DNA from 3 places in the Streptomyces sp. NPDC097617 genome. Region 2 is predicted to be linked to each of the others. Evidence: riboswitches for the same ligand, from Rfam matches in the RefSeq annotation. Region 2 holds a riboswitch; each other region holds the start of a gene.
The links. Region 2 has a riboswitch for cobalamin ahead of ACIQZO_RS05080 (CoA-acylating methylmalonate-semialdehyde dehydrogenase). Riboswitches for the same ligand answer to the same signal wherever they lie in the genome.
Positions count from the first base shown of each region.

Region 1: another riboswitch for cobalamin. It lies ahead of ACIQZO_RS03675 (ABC transporter substrate-binding protein); the one in region 2 lies ahead of ACIQZO_RS05080 (CoA-acylating methylmalonate-semialdehyde dehydrogenase).
Region 3: another riboswitch for cobalamin. It lies ahead of ACIQZO_RS16660 (ribonucleoside-diphosphate reductase subunit alpha); the one in region 2 lies ahead of ACIQZO_RS05080 (CoA-acylating methylmalonate-semialdehyde dehydrogenase).

Region 1 covers NZ_JBIWCL010000002.1:96,051-105,591, forward strand. The annotation lists gene ACIQZO_RS03635 (hypothetical protein) at 1-154, shown strand, start outside; gene ACIQZO_RS03640 (N,N-dimethylformamidase beta subunit family domain-containing protein) at 165-1,808, shown strand; gene ACIQZO_RS03645 (VOC family protein) at 1,963-2,361, shown strand; gene ACIQZO_RS03650 (DUF6193 family natural product biosynthesis protein) at 2,506-2,799, opposite strand; gene ACIQZO_RS03655 (AAA family ATPase) at 2,696-3,109, opposite strand; partial or broken gene ACIQZO_RS03660 (ATP-binding cassette domain-containing protein) at 3,110-3,535, opposite strand; gene ACIQZO_RS03665 (ABC transporter ATP-binding protein) at 3,674-4,561, opposite strand; gene ACIQZO_RS03670 (FecCD family ABC transporter permease) at 4,558-5,586, opposite strand; gene ACIQZO_RS03675 (ABC transporter substrate-binding protein) at 5,583-6,578, opposite strand; cobalamin riboswitch at 6,627-6,766, opposite strand; gene ACIQZO_RS03680 (DUF4352 domain-containing protein) at 6,990-7,595, opposite strand; gene ACIQZO_RS03685 (helix-turn-helix domain-containing protein) at 7,805-8,659, opposite strand; partial or broken gene ACIQZO_RS03690 (DUF6879 family protein) at 8,679-9,198, opposite strand; partial or broken gene ACIQZO_RS03695 (hypothetical protein) at 9,173-9,429, opposite strand.
Region 2 covers NZ_JBIWCL010000002.1:382,100-391,640, reverse strand. The annotation lists gene ACIQZO_RS05090 (short-chain fatty acyl-CoA regulator family protein) at 1-214, shown strand, start outside; gene ACIQZO_RS05085 (cobalamin-binding protein) at 273-1,193, opposite strand; cobalamin riboswitch at 1,268-1,458, shown strand; gene ACIQZO_RS05080 (CoA-acylating methylmalonate-semialdehyde dehydrogenase) at 1,686-3,185, shown strand; gene ACIQZO_RS05075 (acyl-CoA dehydrogenase family protein) at 3,182-4,333, shown strand; gene ACIQZO_RS05070 (enoyl-CoA hydratase/isomerase family protein) at 4,330-5,403, shown strand; gene mmsB (3-hydroxyisobutyrate dehydrogenase) at 5,400-6,317, shown strand; gene ACIQZO_RS05060 (enoyl-CoA hydratase) at 6,320-7,111, shown strand; gene ACIQZO_RS05055 (hypothetical protein) at 7,437-7,778, opposite strand; gene ACIQZO_RS05050 (hypothetical protein) at 8,286-8,513, opposite strand; gene ACIQZO_RS05045 (deoxynucleoside kinase) at 8,609-9,271, opposite strand; gene folP (dihydropteroate synthase) at 9,492-9,541, opposite strand, start outside.
Region 3 covers NZ_JBIWCL010000008.1:227,222-236,762, forward strand. The annotation lists gene ACIQZO_RS16650 (hypothetical protein) at 1-169, shown strand, start outside; gene ACIQZO_RS16655 (ribonucleotide-diphosphate reductase subunit beta) at 287-1,303, opposite strand; gene ACIQZO_RS16660 (ribonucleoside-diphosphate reductase subunit alpha) at 1,303-3,693, opposite strand; cobalamin riboswitch at 3,836-3,965, opposite strand; gene ACIQZO_RS16665 (GNAT family N-acetyltransferase) at 4,010-4,507, opposite strand; gene ACIQZO_RS16670 (Uma2 family endonuclease) at 4,585-5,169, shown strand; gene ACIQZO_RS16675 (YbdD/YjiX family protein) at 5,225-5,419, opposite strand; gene ACIQZO_RS16680 (carbon starvation CstA family protein) at 5,419-7,638, opposite strand; gene ACIQZO_RS16685 (GntR family transcriptional regulator) at 7,833-8,597, opposite strand; gene ACIQZO_RS16690 (extracellular solute-binding protein) at 8,887-9,541, shown strand, end outside.

The sequences.
Region 1 (9,541 bases), 290 kb from region 2:
GGGCAGCCCGTACTCGGCCGCGATGGCCCGGATCGCGGCGACGGCGGACTCGGTGGTCGGCAGAGGCGGGCGCGTCACGATCCGGATCATGCCCCACCCGGAGACCGGCCGGAGCGAGCAGGCCGGTGGAAACGTGGGCCCAAGCGTCACATAACGTGCCCTCCATGGATCGGAAGTACACGGCCGGGCTCACCGCGGACAGCGCAGGCGAAGGCGCAGGCGAAGGCGCAGGCAGGCGGCGGTTCCTCGCCATCGCGACGGGGGCGGCCACGGCCGCGGGGCTCGGATCCGTCGGCGGTTGCGCGAGCGGCGACGGCGAATCCGGGGCGGCTGCAGGAGCCGAGCCGGAGTCCGCCGCGCCGGGTGGGAAGCCGTCGGCGGCGGGGTCGCACGGCTTCGACGTCAAGGCCGAGAATGCCCGCCCGGGCCACGCCGACTGGCCGGTGACCAAGGCCGGCCCGACGCGGGCGATCGAGGGGTTCGCGGACCGGGTCAGCGTCCTGTCCGGCGAGTCCTTCGGGCTGCACGTGTCGACGACCGCACCCCGCTTCACCGTCTCCGCCTACCGGATGGGCTGGTACGGCGGCGCCCGCGCGCGGCTGGTGTGGCGCTCCGAGGCCCTGCCCGGGGCCCGGCAGCCGGAGCACACCGTGGACGCCGGGACCAGGATGGTCCGCACGCGGTGGACCCGTTCCGCAACCGTCGAGACGAAGGGCTGGCCGGAGGGCTGCTACCTCCTGCGGCTGGACGCGCAGGGCGGCGAGGGCCAGCGCTTCGTCCCGCTCACCGTCCGCTCGGCGACGACGGACGGACGTACGGTCGTGGTCAACGCCGTGGCCACCTGGCAGGCCTACAACCGCTGGGGCGGCTACGGCAGCTACGACGGCCCCAGCGGCGGGTTCGCCTCCCGCTCCCTCGCCGTGAGCTTCGACCGGCCGTACGAGTACGACGACGGCGCGGGCCTGTTCCTGGTGTACGAGGCTCCGCTCGTGGCTCTGGCCGAGCGGCTCGGCATACCCCTCGCGTACACGACCACCACCGACGTGGCACGGGAGAAGCGGCTCCTGGAGGGAGCGGCCGCGGTGCTCTCCCTCGGGCACGACGAGTACTGGTCTCCGGAGCAGCGGGAGCGTTTCACGGCCGCGCGCGACGCCGGCACCAACATCGCGATCCTGGGCGCGAACTGCTGCTTCCGCCGGATCCGACTGGAGGCCTCCGACCTGGGGCCGGACCGTACGCTCGTCTGCTACAAGTCCTCCTACGAGCAGGATCCGGGGTTCAAGCGGGGCCATCCGGCGACGGTGGACTTCCGCTCGGCGCCCGGCGCGGATCCGGAGAGCTCACTGCTCGGCGTGATCTACGACGGCTATCCGGTGGACGCCCCGTACGTGGTGACCAACCCGGGGCACTGGCTCTTCGAGGGCGCCGGCGCACAGGCGGGCGACCGCTTCGAGCACCTGGTCGGCGTCGAGTACGACAAGGTCAACACCGGCTTCCCGACGCCCCGGCCGATCGAGATCCTGGCCCACTCCCCCGTGGTGTGCGAGGGCCGGCCCAGCCACCAGGACACGGCCTACTACACGGTGCCGAGCGGGGCGGGGGTGTTCGCCACCGGGACGATGCGGTGGGTGGAGGCGCTGGACGCGACCGGCGACGGGCGCAGCGGGCGCAACCACGGTCTGGACGCGCGCTCGGGGGCGCTGACCACGCGGGTGACCGAGAACCTCCTGCGGGTGTTCGCGGCGGGCCCGGCCGGCCGGACGCACCCGGCGCAGGACAACGTCAAGGCGGTGTACGGGAGTTCGTGAGGCGCGGCACGCGGACAGGGACGGGGCGCGGGGGTGGAAAGGGTGGACTTCGCCCGAACCGGGTGTCTAGGATCGTGATCACGGCATCGCGTGTCGGTCACCGACCGGGTGAGGCATGGAGGCGCCGTGACGTGCCTTTCGGAGGCATTCACTCATGTCCGTTCAGCTGAACCACACGATCATCCACTCCCGTGACAACCGGGAGTCGGCCACCTTCCTGGCACACATCCTCGACCTCGAAGTCGGCGCCGAGTGGGGCCCCTTCATTCCCGTCGAGACCGCGAACGGTGTCACCCTGGACTTCGCGACCATCCCGGTCGCGTCCATCACCGTGCAGCACTACGCGTTCCTCCTCTCCGAGGAGGAGTTCGACGCGGCGTTCGAGAAGATCCGGTCGGCGCGGGTCCCGTACTTCGCCGACCCGCACGGCAAGCACCCCGGCGAGATCAACCACAACGACGGGGGTCGCGGGGTCTACTTCACGGACCCGAGCGGACACGGGATGGAGATCATCACCCGCCCGTACGGCTACCAGGAACCCGGCGCCGCGTAGGACCGGCCGGCTTCCACCGAGTGCGCGGCGCGAGCCAGGACCGGGACCGGACCGGAGCTCGGTCCGGCCCGGTCCCTCCGCCACGACGACTGTCAGCTGTCACCTTTCAACTGTCAGCCACGACTCCGACCACCGGCGTCGCCGTCACAGGTCGTCCTTCGTGCCCGTGCACCGGCTGAGGTGGAGGATGCCGTGGCTGACCCCGGGGAGGAGCACCCGGAGCCGCTGCTGCTCGTACGCGGCTCGCACCATGGCGGAGTCGATCACGTCCGTCCCGAACCCCAGGAACTCCTGCCACCGTTCCGCGACGATCCCTGCGACCTTCCGACAGCTCTCACTGTCCGTCAGGTTGGCGGTGATGTAGAGGCCCGAGAAGACGAGGGCGGGCAGCACCACCCATGGGGCGGCCGAGGCGCGGAGATTGGCCCAGGTGATCATTCCGCGGCCTCCAGCACGGAGGCGTACGCGCTCTCCAGTCGGCGGCCGGGGCGCAGTCGGGTGCGGCGTAGCTGTCGAAGAGCGCTACAGGTCCCTGGAACCTCGCCCTGCCCGACTCGAAGACCACCACCTCGTCGAATGCCCCGTCGAGGTCACCGATGTCGTGGGTCGAGACGATGACATGCACGGTGCCGCGCAGCGATACCAGCAGGTCGAGGAAGCGGCGGCGCTGGTGCGGGTCGAGCCCCACGGTCGGCTCGTCCAGGAGCAGCACCTCCGCCTGGTGGACGAGCGCCCCGGCGATGGCCACGCGCTGCTGCTGGCCACCGGAAAGGGTCTTGATGTGGTCGTTCAGCCTCTCAGCCAGGCCGACTCGTTCGATCGCTGCGGGGGCGGCTGCCCAGGCCTCACGTTCTTGCATACCCTTGAGCCAGCCTATGTAGGCCACGTGCTCACGTCAGGTCAACCCAGGCAGGAAGCCCGGGCGTTGCGGCAGCCAGGAGACCTTGCGGCGGTAGGTCCGGGCGTCGCGAGAGCCGCCGGCGGACAACGGCCCGAGACCCACCCGCCCGGAACCGGGCTCGAGCGCGCCCGCACCGAGCGCGAGCAAGGTGCTCTTTCCCGCCCCGTTCGGACCGAGCAGAACGGTGTGGCCCGGAGTGAGGACCAGGTCCAGTCCGTTCAGGACGGGACGTGTGCGGCGACCGTAGCGAAACGTACGGTCCTGATTATTCATTCCTCCGTGCGCCGCAAGGCCCGGAGATACCTGTCGAAGCACCTCCGGAACCCGAGATGCTTCGCCGGTCACGCAGTCGTTTGGCGGAAAAGAGCCGGACGTTTTCCGGACCCGCCGCTTGAAACAAGCCAGCGCGGCTTACGCATCGGACGCGGCGGATCCGGCCCCGGGACCGGCCCCGGCTTCGCCACCCGGTGTCATCCGGTCTTCGTGCGCCTGTCGCCTGTCGCCGTTCACGGGCAGGTAGACGATGTTCGGCGCGCCCGTGTCCGGGTGGACCTCGACGCGGGTCCGTACCCCGTACACCTCGGCCAGCAGTTCCTCGGTGAGCACCTCGTGCGGCGGGCCCGAGGCGGCGACCCGGCCGCCGGACAGGACGTACAGGCGGTCGCAGTAGGCGGCGGCGAGGTTGAGGTCGTGCAGGACGAGCAGGCCGGTGGCCGGCAGGGCGCGGACCAGGGCCAGGATCTCCAGCTGGTAGCGGATGTCGAGGTGGTTGGTCGGCTCGTCCAGGGCGAGCAGGCCGGTGTCCTGGACCAGGGCGCGGGCCACCAGGGCGCGTTGGCGTTCGCCGCCGGACAGCTCGTCGAAGCGGCGGGCGGCGAAGGGGCCCGCGCCGACGCTCTCCAGGGCCTCGGCCACCCGCCGGGCGTCGCCCGGTCCGTCCTGTTCCCAGAACCGTTTGTGCGGGCTGCGGCCCATGGCGACGACCTCGCGGACGGTCAGCCCGAGGGTGCCGCTCGCGTCCTGCGGTACGACCGCCACGCGCCGGGCCCGGTCCTTGACGCTGAGCGCGGCGGCGTCCGCGCGGTCCAGCAGCACCCGGCCCGCGGTGGGGCGCAGGGCGCCGTAGACGCAGCGCAGCAGGGTGGTCTTGCCGCTGCCGTTGGGGCCGACCACACCCACCGTCTCACCGGGGCGGGCGGCGAGGTCGATCCCGTGCAGCAGCGTGTGCCCGTCGATCTCATAACGCACGCCCTCGACGCCGAGTTCCACCGGCGGGGCCGCATCCCTCTTCCCGGTCATCCGGTGACCCCTTCGGTACGGGTGGAGCGGCGCAGCATCCACAGGAAGAACGGCCCGCCGACGAGCGCGGTGACCACGCCGACGGGTATCTCCGCGGGCGCGGCGGCGGTACGGGCGACCAGGTCGGCCAGGGTCAGGAACACCGCCCCGCCCAGCGCGGCCACCGGCAGCAGCGCCCGGTGCCCGGCGCCGACGACCATCCGGGCGGCGTGCGGCACCATCAGTCCGACGAAGCCGATGGCTCCGCTGTAGGCGACGAGCACGCCGATGACGAGCGAGGTGAGCACGAAGGCGGCGGCGCGGAAGCGCGCGGTGTCGAGGCCCAGGGTGCGCGCGCCCTCCTCCCCCGCCAGCAGCAGGTCGAGCGGCCGGGCAAGGGCGATGAGCAGGCTTGTGCCGAGGAGCAGCGCGAGGGCGGGCAGGGCCAGTTCGTCCCAGCGGGCCCCGCCGAGGCCGCCGAGCGTCCAGAAGAGGGCGGAGCGGATCTGGTCGGGGTGCGCGGAGAGCACGAGGACGAGGCTGGTGAGCGCGGACAGGACGTACTGGACGGCGACGCCGGCGAGGGTGAGCCGTCCGGTGGTCATGGTTCCGCCGCGCCGGGCCATCGCGTAGACGGCGACGAGCGCGGCCATGGAGCCGGCGAAGGCGGCGAGCGGCAGGCCCATGCCGAACGCGAAGGCCCCCGTACCGAAGACGATCACGAGGACGGCTCCGGCGGAGGCTCCGGACGAGGCGCCGAGCAGGAAGGGGTCGGCGAGCTCATTGCGTACGAGGGCTTGCAGCACGGTGCCCGCGACCGCCAGCCCGGCGCCGACGACGGCCCCGAGGAGGACGCGCGGCAGCCGCACGTCCCAGACGATGGCGGCGAACGCACCGGTGCGCCGCTCACCCGACAGGCCGCCGAGGATGATGTCGAAGACCCGGTCGGGGGCGATCCGTACCGCCCCCAGCACCAGGCCCGCCACCGCCGAGGCGATGAGCGCGACGACCAGGACGAGGAGGACGGCGGCGGTGCGCAGCCTCACGGGGCGGCGGGGTGGAGCTGGCTGCCCAGCGACTCGACGGCGTCGGCGACGCGCACGCCGAGGACGGCCGAGGACAGCGGCAGCACGACGAACCGCTTGTTCTTGACGGCGGGAACCTCGGCGAGCGCGGGGTCGTTCAACAGGCGCTGCTTCTTGGCCTCGACCGTGGTGCCGCCGTAGTCGTAGATGAGGACGACCGCGGGCCGGCGCTCGATGACCTGCTCCCACGAGACGTCGCCGAAGGTGTCCTTGAGGTCGGCGAAGACGTTCGTGCCGCCGGAGAGCGAGACGATCTCGTTGCCGATGCCGTTGCCGCCGGAGGTCGCGGCGGAGGCTTCCCCGGAGTCGTAGACGAAGACGGACGGCCGGGCCCGGTCCTTGACCCGGGTGGTCACGGCGTCGATGCGGCGCTGCTCGTCCTCGACGAGCTTCGCGCCACGCTCGGGCACGCCGAAGGTCCGCGCGACTTCGGTGATCTCGGTCTTCAGCTGGTCGAGGCCGACCTTGCCCTCGGTGCAGTACTCCACGTTGAGACGGGAGTTGATACCGGTCTTGGCGAGTCCCTCGCGGTCGCGGCCCTGCCCCTTGTCGAAGGCGCTGGCGTAGCCGCCGTAGACGAAGTCGGGGTCGGCGCCGAGCAGGACCTCCTTGGAGGGGTACTCCTTGGCCAGCACCTTGATCTTGTCGTAGGCGGGCCGGTACACGGGAAGCACGGCGTCGTCGAGGTAGGCGGACCCGGCGATCCGGTCCTCCAGCCCGAGGGCGAGCAGCAGCTCGGTGGCGTGCTGGTTCATGGCGACCGCGCGCTGCGGCGGGGCCTGGTAGGTGCTGCTCACACCGCAGTTGGTGAGGGTGTACGGAAAGCCGGGCGCGGCGGCGGGGTCCCCGGCGGCCTTGTCCTTCGACGCCTCGGGGGAACCGGCGCACGCGGCCAGGGGTATCAGGAGTGCGACGGGTATGAGCGCGCGCAGGGCGGCGCGGGAACGCGACAGCATGACGGGGCCTCTCCGGGGGATCCGCGTCCCCTGGTCGACGTGAAAGAGCGAGCAGAGGCGGTGCGTCAGTGTCTGACTCCCGGCCCCCCACGGGGGAACGACCGGTCACAGTGGCGGGACCGCACCGGAATCACACCGGTTTCCTGTCCTGCACCGCCTGGGTAACGCGCCCAGTCTGCCAGAAGGCGGCCAGGCCACCGGCCCCCAAGGCCCGGCCCCCCCGGCCTGCCCCACATCCGCCGGGCCCCGCCGTTGGAGGCCGCGTCGGTGAGTTGCCGCCTGCAGCGATCTGAGGTCCGAGAATTCCTCCCGCACCACTCGGCGCCTGACGCGTAGGTACCGTCGAACGTTCGCTCCCCGCAGCGGAACGCAGCCACAGGCGATCCACTGCGGAGGTGTGGCGACGCCTTACGAGACGTCAGCTCGAACTGCGTCCCCGATGAGTCCGTCGGTGTAGGTCACGGTCTTCGCTGTGAAGCTGCCCTTGCCCGTAATGCTGCCCGTGACGTTCTCCCCGGGGGCGAGGTCGACGGTTGCGATCTGGTTCTCGTCAGCGGCCAGTTCGATGGTGTGCTTGGTACCCGCGGTGTCGGTGATCGTGAAATAGAGCGGGTTGACGCTGATCTCCTTGCTGCTGTTGTTGGTGACGGTGACGGACACGCTGGTGTAGCCATCGCCCTTCGCCAGAATCGACGCCTTGAACGCCGCCTTCTTCGCCACCACGGCGACCGCCGACTTCTTCTCGGGCGCGGCCGATGTCTTCGTGTCGGCCGACTTCGCGGGCACCGACGGCGCTGCGGCCTGCGACGTGTCAGGATCCTTCGTTGCCGTTGCCTTGTCGTCCCCGTCGCCGCCGCCGAGTAGCGCGCCGATGATGCCGAGGAGGACTAACAGGCCCACGATGCCGAGGCACGAGAACCCAACGATCTTTCCGGCGCTGGCCTTCTTGGGCTGCGGTGGGGGTGGGTATCCGAATCCGCCCTGCTGGCCGGTCGGTGGAAACTGCTGCGACATGAGAACCCCCAGGGGACTGGTGCGAATGCGGTCACCGTATGGGCGGACGGGTGACAAGGGGCGGCAGTGTCCGAACCGTGACAATCAAAAGTTCAACCACTGGGTCGGATCCATCCTCGAACGTTCCCACGGGGGTTGCTCCGCACTCGCCCCGGGAGCGGGTGAACGGATCCACCAAACGGGGAATGGGCGCTTTCGTGCGTCCGGGGTCAGGCGTGGCCGAGCGCCTCGATGGCGCTGACGACCAGCGCGCGGGCGGCGGCGCCGTATACGGCCATGCCGCGCAGCTGCTCGAACGCCTTCAAGTAAAGCGCGATCTCCGTGGGCTGCATGATGTTGACCTCCGCCGAGAGAAGCTCCACGGAGACGAACGTGTCGTCGTAGACGTGGAAGGTCTCCAGCGGCCGGACCGTGCGCTGCTCCACCGCACGCGGGATCACTCCCAGGGACACCGATGGCAGGGCGCCCGCGGTCAGGAGGTAGCCGAGCTGGGCCGCCATCGCGTCGGGGGTGCCCATCCGGTAGTACAGCGCGGCCTCCTCGACGAGGAAGACGGCGCGGCGCCCCTGGTCGTGGATGACCCGGGAGCGGTCGACGCGGGCGTGCGCCGCCTCTGCCCCCTCCTCCGGGTAGCTGCGGAACCGTGCGATCGTCCCGAGCAGGCCGCCCGCGTACCCCTCGGTCTGCAGCAGGCCGGGCACGAGGGTGGACGAGTAGATTCGGAACAGCCGCGTCTCCTGGAAGACCCGGGGCCAGGAGTTCTGGAGCTTCTTCAGTCCCTGTACCTGGTGGCGCCACTCGCTGTACATCGACTCGGCGTTCACGGAGCGGACGACGAGGTCCGGCGCCTCATCCGGGCAGCCGCAGGCGCGACACCAGTGGTGGATGTCCCGGGCCGAAGGGGCGGTCCGCGCGTTCTCGATGCGGGACGTCTTGGAGTGGTGCCAGCCGCAGAGCCCGGCTAGCTCGGCGACGGTCAGCCCCGCGCCCTTGCGGAGGTCACGCAGCCGTGCTGCCACGGCTGCGCGGGCGGCCTGCGCGGAGGACGACGGGGAGGCGGGCATCGAGCGTCGGACCGTCCTGTCAGATCTTGTACTCGGCGTGCGCCGTGGCCCTCGCCCAGACCGCGCCGAAGGCCTCAACGCACAGCTTCGCGGACACCGGGTCGCTGGTGATCTCCTCGCCGAGGGACGACCCGTCGCCGGCGAAGTGGTTCCAGTGGACCCACTCGTCGTCGAACAGCCAGAAGTCGTTGCCCGGCAGGGCGATGTCCGAGGCTCGGCGGCGGGGTAGCCAGCGCACCTCCTCTCCGGCGGCGACGTTGGTGAACGTCGCCGCCGGAGAGGAAGCGGGTGTACTCGCTGACGGGTTCGGAGACGATCCGGGCCCGGTGGATCGTGACGCCGCGGCCTGTCGCCTCCGCCACGAGGTCAAGCCACGGCCGCCACCAGGCTGCCCGGTTGGCCGGATCGTGCCGGTACCCCGCACGCCAGTCCGCGAACGGGCCGGTCTCGTAGTCCACGGCGTAGCTGTCGCGCATCTCCAGGTGGACGGCCGTGGTGCAGCTGGCCATCAGCTCATCGAACGTGGGCGTCGAGCGCATCGCACGTCTCCCTGATCATGTGCAGCATGCGGGCGGGGATGCGGATGACCGCTTCTCCTTCGGGGATTCCGATCGCGTGCCCCGGTACTTCGGTGGCTGCGCACTCGGCCTCCAGTTCCGGGCTGGGCTTCCATCCTTGGAGCACGAGTTCGCCGTGTTCTACGTCGGCCCACCCGTGGGGCTTTGCTTGTCTCCGGTGCTGGGGTCGATCCCTACGAACAGTAGCGGCATGCCTGCCTCCTGCTATCGGCCTGTGCACTTCTGTGCATCAGCGTTGTGGGCGGCGGGTGCCCGGTCAAGGTCCCGATGTGGCCAAGTTCCCTGGCGGGTTGACTTGATGCAC
Region 2 (9,541 bases):
GGGCTGCGAGATCCGGCACGCCTCCCGGCTCGTCTACTCCGACGGCCTCGACCTGGACAACACCGCGGCGGCCACGCCCATCGGCATGGGCTGCCGCCTCTGCGAACGGCTCGACTGCCCCCAGCGGGCCGTGCCGCCGCTCGGGCGCCCGCTGGCCGTGGACGAGAACACCAGCACCTTCGTCCCGTACCGGGTCGCCGACCGTACACCGTGACATGGCGCGGCCCGCGCCGGGCGGCACCCGTCGGCCCGCACCCGTCAGCCGGAGCCCATCAGCTTTGGTCCAGTCGGAAGGCTTCGGCCGCCGTCACCGGCTCGCCGACCCGGACCCCGTGCAGTGCGTGCGCCAGCACCTCCGCGCCGCGCACCACGCGGGGGCCCGGCCGGTTGAAGTAGGCGGGACCGTCCAGCACCCACACCTCACCGGACCGCACCGCCGGCAGGTCCTCCCACCGGGGCAGGGACGTCAGCAGCGCCCGCTCGCGCAGGGTGCGCTCCGGACTGAACCCGCAGGGCACGACCAGGAGTACGTCCGGGCGGGCGGCTCGGACCGCCTCCCAGTCCATGGGCCGGGTGTGCTCGCCCGGGGCGGCGATCAGGGGCTCGCCACCCGCGCAGGTGATCTGCTCGGGCACCCAGTGGCCGGCCGGCCAGAGGGGGTCGAGCCATTCGATCGCCACGACGCGGGGCCGCGGCCGTCCTGCGGTCCGCGCCCGTACGGCATCGAGGCGCGCGGCGAGCGCCTTCCGCCGCTCCCGGGCGCGTTCCCCCACACCGAGCAGCTCACCCACCGTGACCAGGCAGTCCAGTACGTCGCCCAGGGTGCGCGGCTCCAGACTCAGCACCCGGGGCCCGCGGTCCAGGACCCGTACCGCCCGGCTGACCCCCGCGTAGGAGACGGCGCAGACGTCGCACAGGTCCTGGGTCAGGACCGCCTCGGGAGCCAGGGCGCCGAGGGCTTCCGTGTCGAGGGTGTAGAGCGAGGATCCGCTGTGCGCGGCGCCGCCGACGGCGTCGGAGATCTCCCGGCTGCTCAGGGTGTCCGCCGAGAACTCGGCGGAGGTCACCACGGGCACGCCGGCCACGGCCCGCGGGGGCCAGTCGCACTCGTGGGTACGACCCACCAGATCGGCGGCGAGCCCGAGTTCCGCCACGATGTCGGTGGCCGCGGGCAGCAGCGAAACAATGCGCATTCTCCGACTGTAGGCCCTGGTCCGGGGGCCTTTCACCCGTCCGCGCCGCCACTCGGGGGTGGACTTACTAGGACGTCCAACTATATGTTCGTGGCAAGCCCGCGGTGCAGGGAAGCCGGTGTGAATCCGGCGCGGTCCCGCCACTGTGACTGGGAAGTGCGCTCTTCAGCAGTACAGGCCACTGACGGAATCCATCCGTCGGGAAGGCCGAAGAGCGTGCGTTGATCCAGGAGTCAGGATACCGGCCGTGGGGTGTTCCGTGTTGTCCACGAGGATGGAGCAGACACGCATGGCACCGGTACGTGACCACGGCCCAGGTGATCCGGCGGAGTATCCGAACGGCGAGGCCCTGTCCCCGCGTTCGTGACTCGACGAGGGCGCCCCGCCCTCCCCTGTCCCGCGGCCGGATCCGCGGTGCGCACCCCGATCGGTGCCGTACCGCGCCCCGCGCCGCGCCTTCCTCGGATCCTCACCTGACGAGAGCAGGCTTCGATGGTCCGCGAGCTCACCCACTTCATCGGCGGAAAGCACACCACCGGCACGTCCGGTCTCTTCGCCGACGTGTACGACCCCAACACCGGCACGGTCCAGGCCCGGGTCCCGCTGGCCGGACGCGCCGACACCGAGGCGGCGATCGCCAACGCCGAGGAGGCCCAGCAGGAATGGGGCCAGTGGAATCCGCAGCGGCGCGCCCGCGTCATGCTGCGCTTCCTCCAGCTCGTCGAGGGCGAACGTGACGCGCTGGCCCGGCTGCTGTCCGCCGAGCACGGCAAGACCGTCGCCGACGCCCACGGCGACCTGCAACGCGGTTTGGAGGTGGTCGAGTTCGCGGCCGGAATCCCGCACCTGCTCAAGGGTGAATTCACCGACAACGCCGGCACCGGCATCGACGTCCATTCACTGCGCTCGCCGCTGGGCGTGGTCGCCGGCATCACCCCCTTCAACTTCCCCGCGATGATCCCCCTGTGGCAGGCCGCGCCCGCTCTGGCCTGCGGCAACTCCTTCATCCTGAAGCCCTCCGAGCGCGACCCGTCCGTCCCGCTGCGCCTCGCCGAGCTGTTCCTCGAGGCCGGCCTGCCGCCGGGTGTGCTCAATGTGGTCAACGGCGGCAAGGAGGCCGTCGACACCCTCCTCGAGGACCCGCGCGTACAGGCCCTCGGCTTCGTCGGCTCCACCCCGATCGCCGCGCACATCTACGCCACCGCCGCCGCCCACGGCAAGCGCGCCCAGTGCTTCGGCGGCGCCAAGAACCACATGATCGTCATGCCCGACGCCGACCTGGACCAGGCCGTGGAGGCGCTCATCGGCGCCGGCTACGGCTCGGCCGGCGAGGGCTGCATGGCCATCGCCGTCGCCGTCCCCGTCGGCGAGGAGACAGCGAACGCACTGGTCGCCAAGTTGACGGAGCGCATCGCCACGCTGCGCGTGGGCCGCTCCGACGACCCCGGGTCCGACTTCGGGCCGCTGGTCAGCCGGGACGCCCTCGACCGGGTGAACCGCTACGTCGGAATCGGAGCCACCGAAGGCGCCGAACTCGTCGTCGACGGACGCGGGTTCACCCTGCCCGGGCACGAGAACGGCTACTTCGCCGGAGCCACCCTCTTCGACCGCGTGACCCCGCAGATGCGGATCTACCGCGAGGAGATCTTCGGCCCGGTGCTGTCCGTCGTACGGGCCGCCGACTACGAGGAAGCCCTGCGGCTGCCCACCGAGCACCCCTACGGCAACGGCGTCGCGATCTTCACCCGCGACGGCGACACGGCGCGCGACTTCACCCGCCGGGTGGGCGCCGGCATGGTCGGCGTCAACGTGCCGATCCCCGTGCCCGTCGCCTACCACACCTTCGGCGGCTGGAAGCGGTCCGGCTTCGGCGACCTGAACCAGCACGGCCCCGACTCCATCCGCTTCTACACCCGCACCAAGACCGTCACCTCGCGCTGGCCCTCCGGGGCCAAGGAGGGCGCGAGCTTCACCATCCCGACGATGGGATGAGCGCCGTGACCATCCTCACCGAGGACCAGCTCGCCCTCGCGGAGGTCACCCTCGACTTCGCCCAGGAGCACCTCGCGCCGCACGCCGTCGCCTGGGACCGGGACAAGCACTTCCCCGTCGACGTGATCCGGCGGGCCGCCTCGCTCGGCCTCGGCGGGATCTACGTACGGGAGGAACACGGAGGTTCCGCACTCACCCGGGCCGACGGAGTCCTCGTCCTCGAGACCCTCGCCACCGGCTGCCCCTCCATCGCCGGGTACCTGTCCATCCACAACATGGTCGCCTGGATGATCGACCGCTACGGGGACGCGGCCCAGCGCCGCCGTTGGCTGCCCGGCCTCTGCACGGCCGACACGCTCGGCAGCTACTGCCTGACCGAGCCGGGCGCCGGGTCCGACGCGGGCGCCCTGCGCACCCGCGCCGAGCGGGACGGCGACCACTACGTCCTCACGGGCGTCAAGCAGTTCATCTCCGGCGCCGGAGCGGCGGGCGCGTACATCGTCATGGCCCGGACCGGCGGGGCGGGCCCCCGGGGGATCTCGGCGTTCGTCGTCGAACGGGACGACCCCGGAGTCTCCTTCGGCGCCGACGAGCGCAAGATGGGCTGGAACGCCCAGCCCACCCGGCAGGTGATCCTCGACGGTGTCCGGCTGCCCGCCGACCGGAGGCTCGGCGCCGAGGGCGACGGCTTCGGCATCGCCATGAACGGCCTCAACGGCGGCCGCCTCGGTATCGCCGCCTGCTCCCTGGGCGGCGCGCAGAGCGCCCTGGACCGCAGCCTCACCCACCTCGCCGACCGGGAGGCCTTCGGTTCCCGGCTGCTGGACGCCCAGGCGCTCCAGTTCCGGCTCGCGGACATGGCCACCGAACTGGCCGCCGCCCGCGCCCTGCTCCGTACGGCCGCAGAGGCCCTCGACGCGGGCGATCCGAAGGCCGCGGAGCTGTGCGCGATGGCCAAGCGGTTCGCCACCGACACGGGCTTCACCGTGGCCAACGAGGCGCTCCAGCTCCACGGCGGCTACGGCTACCTCAGCGAATACGGCATCGAGAAGATCGTCCGCGATCTCCGTGTGCACCAGATCCTGGAAGGGACCAACGAGATCATGCGCGTCATCGTCGCCCGCGGCCTGACGGAGACCCTGCGATGAGCGGGGAGGAAGAGGTCCTCGTCAGTGTCGAGGGCCGCGCCGGCCGGCTGGTCCTCAACCGGCCCAGGGCCCTCAACGCCCTCAGCCACGCCATGGTGCTGCGGATCGAGGAGGCCCTGACCGCATGGCGCGAGAACCCCACCGTGGAAACGGTGGTGATCTCCGGAGCGGGGGAACGGGGACTCTGCGCGGGCGGTGACATCCGCGCGATCCATGAGGACGCCCGCACCGGCGGCACCGCCTCCGCGGACTTCTGGCGTGACGAGTACCGGCTCAACGCCCTGATCGCCCGCTACCCCAAGCCGTACGTGGCCCTCATGGACGGCATCGTCATGGGCGGCGGCGTCGGCATCTCGGCCCACGGCTCGGTCCGGATCGTCACCGAACGCTCCCGGGTCGCCATGCCCGAGACCGGCATCGGCTTCGTCCCCGACGTCGGCGGCACCTACCTCCTCGCCCTGGCACCCGGCGAACTCGGCACCCACCTGGCCCTGACCGGTGCACCCGTCGGCGCGGCCGACGCGCTGCTCTGCGGCCTCGCCGACCACTTCGTACCCGCCGAACGGCTCGGCGCGCTCGCCGAGGACCTCGCCCGGGGGCCCGTGCACGACGCCCTCGCCGCGCACGTCGGCCCGGCACCGGCCGGCGAACTCACCGCCCACCGCGAGTGGATCGACCACTGCTACGCGGCCGACACCGTGGAGGAGGTCCTCACCCGGCTCCTCGCCGTCGGCGTCCCGCCGGCTGAGGAGGCCGCGGCCACCCTGGCCGCCAAGTCGCCCACGGCACTGAAGGTCACTCTGGCCGCCCTGCGCCGGGCCCGCGAACTCGGCCCGCTGGAAAGGGTGCTGGAGCAGGAGTACCGGGTCTCCTGCGCGGCCCTGTCCTCTCCCGACCTCGTCGAGGGCATCCGTGCCCAGGTCATCGACAAGGACCGCACCCCGCGCTGGGCGCCCGCCCGGCTCTCCGAGGTGACGGAGGCCGACACGGCCCGGTACTTCGCCCCGCTCGGCGCCGGCCGCGAACTGGCCCTCGCCGCCACCGACTCGTTCCAGGAGGTGCCCTGGTGACCACCGTCATCGCCTTCGTCGGCCTCGGCCACATGGGCGGCCCGATGGCCGCCAACCTCGTCGCTGCCGGTCACCGCGTACGCGGCTTCGACCTCGTCCCCGATGCCCTGGCCGCGGCGTCCGCCGCCGGGGTGGAGATCACGGACTCCGCGCGGGCGGCGGCCGCCGGGGCGGACGTGGTGATCACCATGCTGCCCGCCGGCCGGCACGTGCTGGCCCTCTACCGGGACGAGGGGCTGCTCGCGGCCGCCCGGCCCGGCACCCTGTTCATCGACTGCTCCACGATCGACGTCGCCGACGCCCGGGCCGCGCACGAACTGGCCGTCGCCGCCGGACAGCGGGCGCTCGACGCACCCGTGTCGGGCGGCGTGATGGGCGCCGAGGCGGGAACCCTCACCTTCATGGCCGGCGGCGGCGCGACCGAGTTCGCCCAGGCCGAGCCGGTGCTGGCCGTCATGGGGAAGAAGACCGTGCACTGCGGCGGCGCGGGCGCCGGCCAGGCCGCGAAGATCTGCAACAACATGATCCTCGGCATCTCGATGATCGCCGTCAGCGAGGCCTTCGTCCTCGGCGAAAGCCTGGGACTGTCCCACCAGGCGCTCTACGACGTCGCCTCCACCGCCTCCGGCCAGTGCTGGGCGCTCACCACCAACTGCCCCGTCCCCGGACCGGTCCCGACCAGCCCCGCCAACCGAGACTACCGACCCGGCTTCGCGGCCCCGCTCATGGCCAAGGACCTCGGACTCGCCGCCAACGCCCTGCGGGCCGGCGGCATCGAATCCGGACTCGGCCTGCGCGCGGCCGAGATGTACGCCACGTACGCCGAAGCGAGCGGCACCGCACAGGACTTCTCCGGCATCGTCCACGTCCTGCGCGACGCGGCGGCCGACGCACCGAAGGGAACCACCCCGTGACCGTGACAGTGACCGACCCCACCGGCTACGAGACGATCCTCGTCGAGCGCAAGGGCCGTACCGCCCTGCTCACCCTCAACCGGCCCAAGGCGCTCAACGCCCTCAACCTCCAGGTGATGAACGAGGTCGTGGCCGCCACCGAGGCCCTCGACCGCGACCCGGACATCGGCTGCATCGTCCTCACCGGCTCCGCGAAAGCCTTCGCGGCGGGCGCGGACATCAAGGAGATGCAGCCGCAGGGGTACATGGACATGTACCTCACCGACTGGTTCACCGCCTGGGACCGCCTCGGCAACCTCCGCACGCCCACCCTCGCGGCCGTCTCCGGCTACGCCCTGGGCGGCGGTTGCGAACTGGCCATGCTCTGCGACATCCTCCTCGCCGCCGACACCGCCGTCTTCGGCCAGCCCGAGATCAAGCTCGGGGTCATCCCCGGCATCGGCGGCTCCCAGCGGCTCACCCGGGCCGTCGGCAAGGCCAAGGCCATGGAGCTGTGCCTCACCGGACGGACCATGGACGCCGTCGAGGCCGAGCGGGCCGGACTCGTCTCCCGTATCGTCCCGGCCGACCGGCTGATGGCCGAAGCCCTGGCCGTCGCCGACACCGTCGCGGGCATGTCCGCGCCCGTCGCGATGATGGCCAAGGAGGCCGTCAACCGGGCCTTCGAGACCACCCTCGCCGAAGGCGTCCGCTTCGAACGCCGCCTCTTCCACGCCGTGTTCGCCACCGCCGACCAGAAGGAGGGCATGAGCGCCTTCGTGGACAAGAGGCCCCCGGACTTCACCCACCGCTGATGTCGTCCCCCGAGCGGCTCCTCGTCCCGCCCGGAGCGAGGAGCCGCGCAGGGCCTTCGCCGCGCAGGCACGGGTGGTACGCGGCCTCGTGCACGGCCCGGGCCGGCTGCGCCCCCAGACCGACCGCGGCCCGGCGAAGGGTCCGGCCGGGTGCCCGGCCGAGGGCCGCATCGCGGCGACGCACACGGCATCGGTCGTTCAGGGCTTTTGTGGGTCTGCCCCAACACATCTGCGCTCGGGCTTCCCACTCCGGATCGGATCCTCACCTCTGGGTCGCGGTTTGTCGCAAGGATCGGCTCGGTCGTGATCACGCCTGGTGCGGGGTTCACGGGGCGCGTCCCGCGTCGTCCGAGCGCAGTCGCCTGCGCAGCGTTCGTACGGCCGCCCGCTCGGCGCGCCGGCGGCGCAGGCTCGCCTGCCACCGTTTGCGCGTGAGGACGAGTACGGCGACCAGAGCGAGGAGCACGCCGGCGGTGATGCCCGCGCCCAGCCAGGGGAACCACATGAGCCGGACGGGGTTGCTGCGGAAGGTCTTCGTGGCGCCGCCGGGGACGGTCGCGGTGACCGTCGCCGCGACGGCTCGCCTGCCGATGGCGGGCGGGTCGGTCAGCCGGCCGGTCACCGTGGTCGAGCCGCCCGGGATCACGTACAGCCCGGACGGACTCAACGCCGGGTGCGGGGCTCGTCGCTCTGGTTGTAGAGCACCGCCGAGTCCTCGACCCGCGCATCCACCTGGGCGCGCCCGCGCCCACGCCGTCCCCCTCCACGGCGGCGCCCACACCGGAGTCCACGTCACCGCCCCTGACACGGGACGCCGTGGACGAGGTGATCCGGATCGCGGTCGGCGCGGCGGGCCTCGACCCGGCGCAGGGCCACCCGACCGTCGCGGCCGACGCCAACTCGAACAGGACGGGCTGGATGGCCGTCCGCGAGAAGACCGCCGCACAGTCGGACATGAACGCGATCTGCGCCGACCTGGAGCGCCAGGGCTGGACGCTGAACCTGAACCTGAACCCGAACCCGAACCCGAACGGCGACCGCCCCGACACCTCCCGTAGCTACAAGCGCGGGGGCCGGTACTTGCTGGTGAGCACGCGCGGGAAGACCCAGGCGCCGTCCACCACCTCCGCCTTGACCCGGCCGGGCCGGGAGCCGCGGGCCGAAGGTCCGCCGGTCAGGCGGCCTTGGGGCGTTCGGGCGCCTTCCGCGTCCTCACGCCGCCGACGACGAGTGCCAGCCCCACGACCACAATGCCGAGGTAGGCGGTGGACGGAAGCTCGACGATCTTGTGCAGCCAGCCCCACTCCGTGCCGAAGAAGGTCTGTGACGCGAAGCTGACAAGCCCCTGGGCTCCTACGACGTAGCCGATGCTTTCGACGGTGTATCCGATGGTTGTTCGCACGGATCAATCCTGTCGCGGGGGTGCCGCACGATCGTCCTCCGCAGGGCCGATAACGCAGTAGGCCAAAGGATGCAGCCCCGCTCAGCCGGGTGGGCTCAGCGCCGGTGGGCGACCGTGGCCAGGGTTTCCCTGACCTCGCGCACCACGCGGGCCGCGTCCTCGGGATTGTTCACGACATCCGTGTGGTTCATGTCGATGACGAGGACGTCGCTGGCCGAGTAGTGCTTGTTCACCCAGTCGTCGTAGCCGGACCACAGGATCCGGTAGTACTCGATGAGGCTCTCGTCCTGCTCGAAATCACGGCCCCGCAGGCCGATCCGGTGCAGCACCGTCTCGAAGTCCGCCTTGAGGTAGACCATCAGGTCGGGTGCCTTGCGGTACGGCAGGCCGTCGATCTCGCGCATCATCTCGCCGAGCAGCCCCCCGTACACCTGCATCTCGAGGGTGCTGATCCGGCCCAGGTCGTGATTGACCTTGGCGAAGTACCAGTCCTCGTAGATCGACCGGTCGAGGACGTTGTCGCCCTGCCTGTAGGCCTCCTTGATCGCGGCGAACCGCGTCTGCAGGAAGTAGAGCTGGAGCAGGAAGGGGTAGCGCTTCGCCTGGATCTCTGCGGGGCTCGCCGTGTAGAAGAGCGGAAGGATCGGGTTGTCGTCCACGCTCTCGTAGAAGACCTCGCTGCCCAGTTCCTTGGCGATCAGTTCGGCGACACTCGTCTTGCCGATTCCGATCATGCCTCCGACGCAGATCACTGGCATACCTCACTTCTCCCTGGGGGGTCTTCTGTTCGTGGGTGGGCGGGCTGAGCGCCTCACACCACTGAGACGCACGCCGGCGGTCAGGCGATTCCCCGGGATCTTCAGCACGAGCCGCAGCCCTGCGGCCGTCTTGAATCTTAAATGACGATCGGCCCCGTGCGGTCCGCAGTGCCGGTACCCCGACCACCCCGACCACCCCGACCACCCCGATGACCCTGACTCACCCCGCCCCCGCCCCCGCCCCCGCCCCCGCCCCCGCTCCCGTCACCG
Region 3 (9,541 bases), on a different contig from region 2:
CCTCCTGCTCGGGCCCGGCCTCTACGGGATCCTGCGCGACCGGCGCATCGACCGGCAGCTGCGGGCCGTCGCGACCCGGCTGGTGTGGCTCCCCCGCCAACGGTCGGGCGGCCTCCCGCCCACCCCGCGCCGCTCCGGCGGGTGGCACCTGGGCCCGGTCATCCACTGAACCGGGGAACGCGAGAAGCCGGGACACGGACCTTCCCGCATCCCGGCTCCCCGGTGAGGCCCGGAGTTCCCGGAACTCCTGTACCTCGAAAGACCTGAAAGACCAGACCTGAAAGACCTAGAAGTCCTCGTCCAGGTCGACCGTGCCCTCGACCGCGACCTGGTAGGCCGACGGACGGCGCTCGAAGAAGTTCGTCAGCTCCTGCACACCCTGCAGCTCCATGAAGGAGAACGGGTTCTGCGAGCCGTAAACCGGCGGGAACCCGAGACGGACCAGACGCTGGTCCGCGACGCACTCCAGGTACTCGCGCATCGACTCGGTGTTCATGCCCGGCAGGCCCTCACCGCACAGGTCGCGGCCGAACTGCAGCTCCGCCTCCACGGCCTCCTTGAGCATGTCGGTGACCTGCTGCTGAAGAGCGTCGTCGAAGAGCTCCGGCTCCTCCTTGCGGACCGTGTCCACGACCTCGAACGCGAAGTTCATGTGCATGGTCTCGTCGCGGAACACCCAGTTGGTGCCGGTGGCCAGGCCGTGCAGCAGACCGCGCGAGCGGAACCAGTACACGTAGGCGAAGGCGCCGTAGAAGAACAGGCCCTCGATGCACGCGGCGAAGCAGATCAGGTTCAGCAGGAAGCGGCGGCGGTCGGCTGCCGTCTCCAGCCGGTCGATCTTCTCGACCGAGTCCATCCACTTGAAGCAGAACTGCGCCTTCTCGCGGATGGAGGGGATCTCCTCGACCGCGTCGAAGGCGGCCGCCCGGTCGTCCGGGTTGGGCAGGTAGGTGTCGAGCAGCGTCAGATAGAACTGGACGTGCACGGCCTCCTCGAACAGCTGGCGCGACAGGTACAGGCGCGCCTCCGGGGAGTTGATGTGCTTGTAGAGCGTCAGCACCAGGTTGTTCGAGACGATCGAGTCGCCCGTCGCGAAGAACGCGACCAGCCGGCCGATCATGTGCTGCTCGGAGGGCGTCAGCTTCGCCAGGTCGGCGACGTCCGAGTGGAGGTCGACCTCCTCGACGGTCCAGGTGTTCTTGATCGCGTCCCGGTAGCGCTCGTAGAAGTCCGGGTAGCGCATCGGGCGGAGCGTGAGCTCGAAGCCCGGGTCCAAGAGGTTCTTCTGGTCGTTCGAGCTCATTACTGGCAGGCCTCGCAGGACTCGGGGTTCTCAAGGGAGCAGGCCAGCGCCTCGGCGTCGACGACCGCCTGCGGCAGCTCGACGGGGGTGGCCGCCTGCGCGGCGCGGGCGATCTTCGTCGCCGGGCGCGAGCGCAGGTAGTAGGTGGTCTTCAGGCCCTGCTTCCAGGCGTACGCGTACATCGAGCTGAGCTTGCCGATGGTGGGCGTCTCCAGGAACAGGTTCAGCGACTGCGACTGGTCCAGGAACGGGGTACGGGCCGCCGCCATGTCGATCAGGCCGCGCTGCGGGATCTCCCAGGCCGTGCGGTACAGCTCGCGGACCTCGGCCGGGATCCAGCCGAATCCCTGGACCGAGCCGGAGGACTCGCGCAGCGCCTCGCGGGTCTGGGCGTCCCACACGCCGAGCCGCTTGAGCTCGTTCACCAGGTAGCCGTTCACCTGGAGGAACTCACCGCTGAGCGTCTCGCGCTTGAAGAGGTTGGAGACCTGCGGCTCGATGCACTCGTAGACGCCGGCGATCGAGGCGATCGTCGCGGTCGGGGCGATGGCGAGGAGCAGGGAGTTGCGCATGCCGGTTTCGGCGACGCGGGCGCGCAGCGCCTCCCAGCGCTCCGGCCAGTTCAGCTCGACGTCGTAGTGGTCCGGGTGCAGGACACCGCGGGCGGTACGGGTCTGCTCCCAGGCCGGCAGCGGGCCGCTGCGCTCGGCGAGGTCGCACGAGGCCTCGTAGGCGGCCAGCATGATGCGCTCGGAGAGCTTGGTGGACAGGGCCTTCGCCTCGGGGGAGTCGAAGGGCAGCTTCAGCTTGAAGAAGACGTCCTGGAGGCCCATCGCGCCCAGGCCCACCGGCCGCCAGCGGGCGTTGGAGCGGCCGGCCTGCTCGGTCGGGTAGAAGTTGATGTCCACCACGCGGTCGAGGAAGGTGACGGCGGTGCGGACGGTCTCGTCGATCCGCTCCCAGTCGATCTCGGGGCCGTCCGCCGTGTCGATGACGAACGCGCCCAGGTTGACCGATCCGAGGTTGCAGACGGCGGTCTCGCCGTCGTTGGTGACCTCGATGATCTCGGTGCACAGGTTCGAGGAGTGCACGACGGTGCCCGGCTCGGCGGTCTGGTTCGCCGTGCGGTTGGAGGCGTCCTTGAAGGTCATCCAGCCCTGGCCGGTCTGCGCGAGGGTGCGCATCATCCGGCCGTACAGCTCGCGGGCGGGCATGCTCTTGCGGGCCAGGCCGTCCGCCTCGGCCTTGCGGTAGGCGGCGTCGAACGCGTCGCCCCACAGGTCGACCAGCTCGGGCACGTCGGCCGGGGAGAATAGCGACCAGTCGGCGTCGGCGTTCACGCGGCGCATGAACTCGTCCGGCACCCAGTGGGCGAGGTTCAGGTTGTGCGTACGGCGCTGGTCCTCACCGGTGTTGTCGCGGAGCTCCAGGAACTCCTCGATGTCCGCGTGCCAGGTCTCCAGGTAGACGGCGGCGGCGCCCTTGCGGCGGCCGCCCTGGTTCACGGCGGCGACGGAGGCGTCGAGCGTCTTCAGGAACGGCACGATGCCGTTGGAGTGGCCGTTGGTGCCGCGGATCAGCGAACCGCGGGCGCGGATGCGGGAGTACGAGAGGCCGATGCCGCCGGCGTGCTTGGAGAGGCGGGCGACCTGGTGGTAGCGGTCGTAGATCGAGTCGAGCTCGTCCAGCGGGGAGTCCAGCAGGTAGCAGGAGGACATCTGCGGGTGCCGGGTGCCGGAGTTGAAGAGCGTGGGGGAGGACGGCAGGTAGTCCAGGCGGCTCATCAGCCGGTACAGCGAGGCCACTTCCTCGACGGCCTGCACGCTGTCGTCCGCGGCGAGACCGCAGGCCACGCGCAGCATGAAGTACTGCGGGGTCTCGATGACCTGACGGGTGATCGGGTGGCGCAGCAGGTAGCGGCTGTGCAGGGTGCGCAGGCCGAAGAAGCCGAAGCGGTCGTCGGCGCCCTCGGTGAGGGTGAGCTCGACGAGCGAGTCCAGGCGGCTCGCGTGGGTCCGGACGAACTCGGCCGTGCGGTCGGCGATGAGCCCCTCGCGGTGGCCGACCTCGACGGAGGCCGAGAAGGAGGTCGAGCCCTGGCTCGCGGCCTCGTCGCGCACGGCCAGCGTCAGCAGGCGGGCGGCGAGCCGGGAGTAGGCCGGATCCTCGGAGATCAGACCGGCGGCGGCCTCCGTGGCCAGTCCGCGCAGTTCGGCGTCGTCGGCGGCGGAGCTGCGGCCGCGCAGCGCGGAGGCCGCGACCCGGCCGGGGTCGGTGTCGGGGAGGTCCGCCGTCAGTTCGGTGAGGGTACGCAGCAGCGTGGCCCCCGGGCCCTCGGTGTTGTCGCCAGAAGTGGACTCGGCGCGCGGTGCGGAAGGCGCGATGGTCACGGCGGGAGCTCTCCCTCGCTCGGCCCGGTCATCGGCGGAGCGGGGCGCGAGCGGGCGCATGCGGGCGCGACGAGAACGCGTACCCCGCATGGCGTCCACCGGCCCAACCGCGAGGCCCGGACGTGTCGGCACCCGGTTCGGTCGAGCCGGGCGCGCTGTCGGCAGGTCCTCGGACTTGGCGTCCGGTAGCCGGACACTTCATACCGTTGCGGGACAGTTCCGGATTCGCACCGGATTCCCCTGCGGCGACAGCAGGCATGAGCATACATGTGGGGGCGGCCCGTTGCTGCAACCCCCACATGTAGTGTCGGCGTGGCTACAGCTTGAGCCGATACGTGAGGAGTGTCAGGTCTTCGATCGGCGCCCAGTCCCGTTCCGGCGTGCGGACGAAGCCCAGCCGGACGTAGATCCGGTGGGCGCCGGCCATGCTGCGCTGGGTGGAGAGCACGAGGCCCGTGACCCCCTCGATGGCCCGCGCCCGCTCGATGCACGCCCGCACCAGCGCGTCGCCGGCGCCCTGGCCGCGCGCCTCGTGGGCCACCGCGAGCATCCGGAACTCCGCCTCGTCGGGTGCGGCGATGTCGGCGAGCGGACTGCCGGGCGCGGCGAAGGTCACGCCGCCCAGCAGGCGGCCGTCCCGCTCGGCGACGAGCACCTCGCCCCGGGCGGCGCGGCCGGCCACGTCGCGGAGCACGTCCAGGTAGGGGTCCTCCTCGTTGAAGTCCAGATGCCCGTCGGCGAGGTAGGCCCGGGCCGTGATCTCACCCAGATCCGCATAGTCGGCGGGCAGCGCCGTTCTGATCACCATGTCCATGCGGTCGAGTGTGCAGGACGGGTGTCGGCGGGCGCCGCTATCGTCGGAGAAGCACCGTCGAGGAAGGTGAGCGAGGCATGGCCGTGATGACCGATCGCCCCCACATGCTGACCGAGGAGTTCGAGACCCTCGCCCGTATAGGCGCCAGAGAGGTGGAGGGGCTGCGGTTGGAATTCATCGACGGGAAGCTGGGGGTCAAGGCGGTGCCTGATGGAGATCACGACCGAGTCGTGGTGTGGCTGTCCCGCATGTGCATGCAGCACCGGCCCGAGGTCTGGCTCCACGTCGAACGCGGCCTGAAGGTCGAGCAGTACCGTTCGGGTCGGGCCCGCCCGGATGCTTCCCTGGCCCCGGACGGCGCATTCGAAGGGCAGGGGGAGTGGGCCGACCCGGCTCCTGTGCTGATGGTCGTCGAGGTTACGTCGTACGACTCCGACACCGATGAACGCGATCGTAGGGCGAAGCCCCGCGCCTACGCGGCGACCGGCATCCCCGTCTACCTGCTCATCGACCGGGACAACTGCCTGGTACATGTCCACAGCGATCCCGACGGGAAGCTGTACGAGACGGTGCGCACCATCCCCTTCGGTAAGGATGTCGAGCTGCCCGAACCCGTCGGGTTCACCTTCCCGACCGAGCCACTCAAGGACTGGGTGCGCTGAGTCGGTGCGGACGAAGGGCCCCGTCGGATGACCGGCGGGGCCCTTCGGTGACTTCTCAGCAGCAGCGGAAGCCCTCGCGGGGGTCCGCCTCGCGGGCGTCCGTGCGGGCGCGTTCGAAGGCGCGGCGGGTGAGGACCTCCGCGTCCGGGTCGTGGGAGCGGGCGTGGGCCACGTAGCGGTCGTACGCCGCCTCCCCCGAGAACTCCCTTACGTAGAACCGCGCCTTCGCCAGCGCGCTGCGCACGCTCATCAGGCGACCGGCTCCTTGACGTGTCCGCCGCCCGCGTCCGGACCCGCTGCGGCGAGCTCCGCCCGCTCGTCGGCGGTCGCGATCAGGCCGGCCGGTGCGACGATCTTCGACTCGGTCCACGGGGTCTCGGAGAGGGTCGCCGACCCCGGGTCGCGGACGGCCTTGAGGCAGGTCCGGACGGCGTCCGCGAGGACCACGATGATCAGGAGGGCGAACAGCGCGCACAGGACGCCGTCGACCGTGGCGTTGGTGACCACGGTGTGCATGTCGTCCATGTTCTTGGCGGGCGCCAGGACCTTGTCGGCGTCGATTCCGGCCTGGTACTTGTCGCGCTGGGCGAAGAAGCCGACCTTCACGTCCTCGGAGAAGATCTTCTGGTAGCTCGCGGTGAGGGTCACCGTGGCGTCCCAGACCAGCGGAACACCCGTCACCCAGGCCCACTTGAGCCGGCCGGACTTGATCAGCAGCGTGGTGCAGACGGCCAGCGCGACCGCGGCGAGCAGCTGGTTGGCGATGCCGAAGAGCGGGAAGAGCTGGTTGATACCGCCGAGCGGGTCCTTGATGCCGACCCACAGGAAGTAGCCCCAGCCGGCGACGACGATCGCGCTCGCGAACCACACGCCGGGCTTCCAGCTGACGTCCTTGAAGGACTTGTGCACGTTGCCGAGGGTGTCCTGGAGCATGAACCGGCCCACGCGGGTGCCCGCGTCGAGCGTCGTCAGGATGAAGAGCGCCTCGAACATGATCGCGAAGTGGTACCAGAACGCCTTCATGCCGGCGCCGCCGACCACCGCGGAGAAGATCTCCGACATTCCGAGTGCGAAGGTCGGCGCGCCACCCGTGCGGGAGAGCAGGCTGGCTTCCTCGACGTCCTTGGCGGCCTGGGCGAGCGCCTCGGGGGAGATGGCGAAGCCGAAGTTCGTCACCGCCTGCGAGGCGGACTCGACGGTGGTGCCGATGACCCCGCCGGGGGAGTTGACGGCGAAGAAGAGGCCGGGCTCGATGATGCAGGCCGCGATGATCGCCATGACGGCGACGAAGGACTCGGTCAGCATCGCGCCGTAGCCGATCATGCGGACCTGGGTCTCCTTCTGGATCATCTTCGGGGTGGTTCCCGAGGAGACCAGGGCGTGGAAGCCGGAGAGCGCGCCGCAGGCGATGGTGATGAAGACGAAGGGGAACATCGACCCGGCGAAGACCGGTCCGTCGCCGCTCGCCGCGAAGTCGGTGACCGAGGGCATCTTCAGGGTGGGCATCGCGATGACCACGCCGAGCGCGAGGAGCGCGATGGTGCCGACCTTCATGAAGGTGGAGAGGTAGTCGCGGGGCGCGAGCAGCATCCACACCGGCAGCACCGATGCCAGGAAGCCGTACACGACCATCCAGATGACCAGCGTCTCCTTCTCCAGGGTGAAGGTGCCCGCGAAGGAGGACTCGGCGACCCAGCCGCCCGCGACGATGGCGAGCAGCAGCAGGGCGACGCCGATGACGGAGACCTCGGTGACCCGGCCCGGCCGCAGCACGCGCAGGTAGAAGCCCATGAAGACGGCGATCGGGATCGTCATGCCGATGGAGAAGACGCCCCAGGGCGAGTGGGCCAGGGCGTTGACGATGACCAGGGCCAGCACCGCCAGCAGGATGATCATGATGGCGAACACGGCGACCAGGGCGGCGGCCCCGCCGACGGGGCCGATCTCGTCCCGGGCCATCTGGCCGAGCGAACGCCCGTCGCGGCGGGTGGAGAAGAACAGGGTGACCATGTCCTGGACGGCCCCGGCGAAGATGACGCCCGCGACGATCCAGATGGTGCCCGGCAGATAGCCCATCTGCGCGGCGAGCACGGGTCCGACGAGCGGGCCGGCGCCGGCGACGGCGGCGAAGTGGTGGCCGAAGAGCACCCGGCGGTCGGTGGGATGGAAGTCGACACCGTTGTCAAGGCGTTCTGCGGGGGTGGCCCGGGTGGCGTCCACCTTCAGTACGCGGTCCGCGATGAAGCGCGCGTAGAAGCGGTAGGCGATCGCGTACGAGCCCAGTGCGGCGGCGAGCAGCCAGGCCGCGGAGATCTCCTCGCCGCGCGAGAGTGCGAGCACACTCCAGCCGATGGCGCCGACGAGTCCGACGAGCACCCACACGGCGATGGACTTGGGAGAGGGCGAGCCGGGCGTGGTGCCCGGACTCGCCGTATCCCGTTCTGTCCCTGTTGCTTCCGGTTCAGGCATGACCTCGTCCCCTCGTCGATCATCTGCGTAAGCGCAGGGAATCTACGGGGGATTGCCCGGTGAGCGTAAGCCCCCGTCCGCAATCCGGTATGTGAAGGAATCCGGTAGGCGGGGTCCGGGAGGCGGGGCCGGGCGGGGTCGGGCGCACGAGGTCAGGCGCGCATGGTCAGGCGCGCATGGTCGGACGCACGTGGTCAGACGGCGGGACGCTTGAGCCTCGCGACGAACTTGTACCGGTCGCCGCGGTACACCGACCGCACCCACTCCACCGGTTCGCCGTCGGCGTCCAGGGAGTGCCGGGAGAGCATCAGCATCGGCAGCCCGACGTCGGTGCCGAGCAGGCCGGCCTCGCGCGGGCTGGCCAGAGAGGTCTCGATGGTCTCTTCGGCCTCGGCCAGGTGCACGTCGTACACCTCGGCCAGAGCGGTGTAGAGGGAGGTGTACTTGGCGAGCGACCGGCGCAGCGCGGGAAAGCGCTTGGCCGACAGGTGCGTGGTCTCGATGGCCATCGGCTCACCGCTCGCCAGGCGCAGCCGCTCGATGCGCAGTACCCGTCCACCGGTGGTGATTTTGAGCAGTCCGGCGAGGGTGTCGTCGGCCGTCACGTAGCCGATGTCGAGGAGCTGGGACGTCGGTTCCAGCCCCTGCGCCCGCATGTCCTCCGTGTAAGAGGTCAGTTGCAGGGCCTGGGAGACCTTGGGCTTGGCGACGAAGGTGCCTTTGCCCTGGATTCGTTCCAGTCGCCCTTCTACGACCAGTTCCTGGAGGGCCTGCCGGACGGTGGTCCGCGAGGTGTCGAACTCGGCCGCGAGCGTGCGCTCCGGCGGCACCGGGGTGCCGGGCGGCAAGGTCTCGGTCATGTCGAGCAAGTGCCGCTTGAGTCGGTAGTACTTGGGCACGCGCGCCGTGCGAGTGGCTGCCCCGCCCTCCGGCTCCGTGGTCGCCCCTTCGGTGGCCATCGCCGCCCGCCTTCCCGACTCCAGTTTCGCTGCCGTCACCGGCTCCTCCGATATGTGCGGTCACATCGTGACACGTAAGGGGGGACAGGCCTTCTCTCTCCCCAGGTGTCGGTCCGATAACGGACCGGGCACCCGCTCATTAGACCCTTGACACCCCTAAAGGTCTAGGCCAAGCTCCAGCTACTGGTCTAAACCAATATGGATCAGATCCCAACCCCACGGCAGTACTTCGCGTATGTCACCGCGGCGGGCAAGGGAAGTGCAGGCAGGCATCCCTGAGGAGGGTGGCGTGAAGCGCAAGCTCATCGCGGCGGTTGGAGTCGCGGGCATGGTTATCGGCCTCGCGGCGTGCGGTGATTCCGACAGCAAGGGCGGCGACAAGGCCTCCGAGGCCAAGGAGCTCACCGTCTGGCTGACGGTCGACGCGCAGAAGAACTGGCCGGAGCTCGTGAAGGCGGCCGACGATGCGATCGTCGCCAAGCACCCGGGTCTCACGATCAAGCACGAGTACTACGGCTGGCCGGACAAGAACGCCAAGCTGGACGCCGTGCTCGCCACGGACAAGGCCCCGGACGTTGTCGAGATGGGCAACTCCGAGATGATCGGCTACATGTCGACCGGCGCCTTCGCCGAGGTCGACCCGTCGAAGTTCGAGAACTCCGGCGCCTGGCTGGACGCCCTCAAGGAGTCCGTGACCTACGACGGCAAGACCTACGGCGTCCCCTACTACGCCGGTGGCCGCGTCGGCACCTGGCGCAAGGACATCGCCGCCGAGGCCGGCGTCACCGCCGCGCCGAAGACCTGGGCCGAGTACACCGCCGCACTCGACAAGATCCAGGCCGCGAAGGGCGACAAGTTCAGCGCGCTCTACCAGCCCTCCCCGGACTGGTACGCCGCGATGTCCTTCGTCTACGAAGCGGGCGGCAGCATCGCCAAGAAGGACG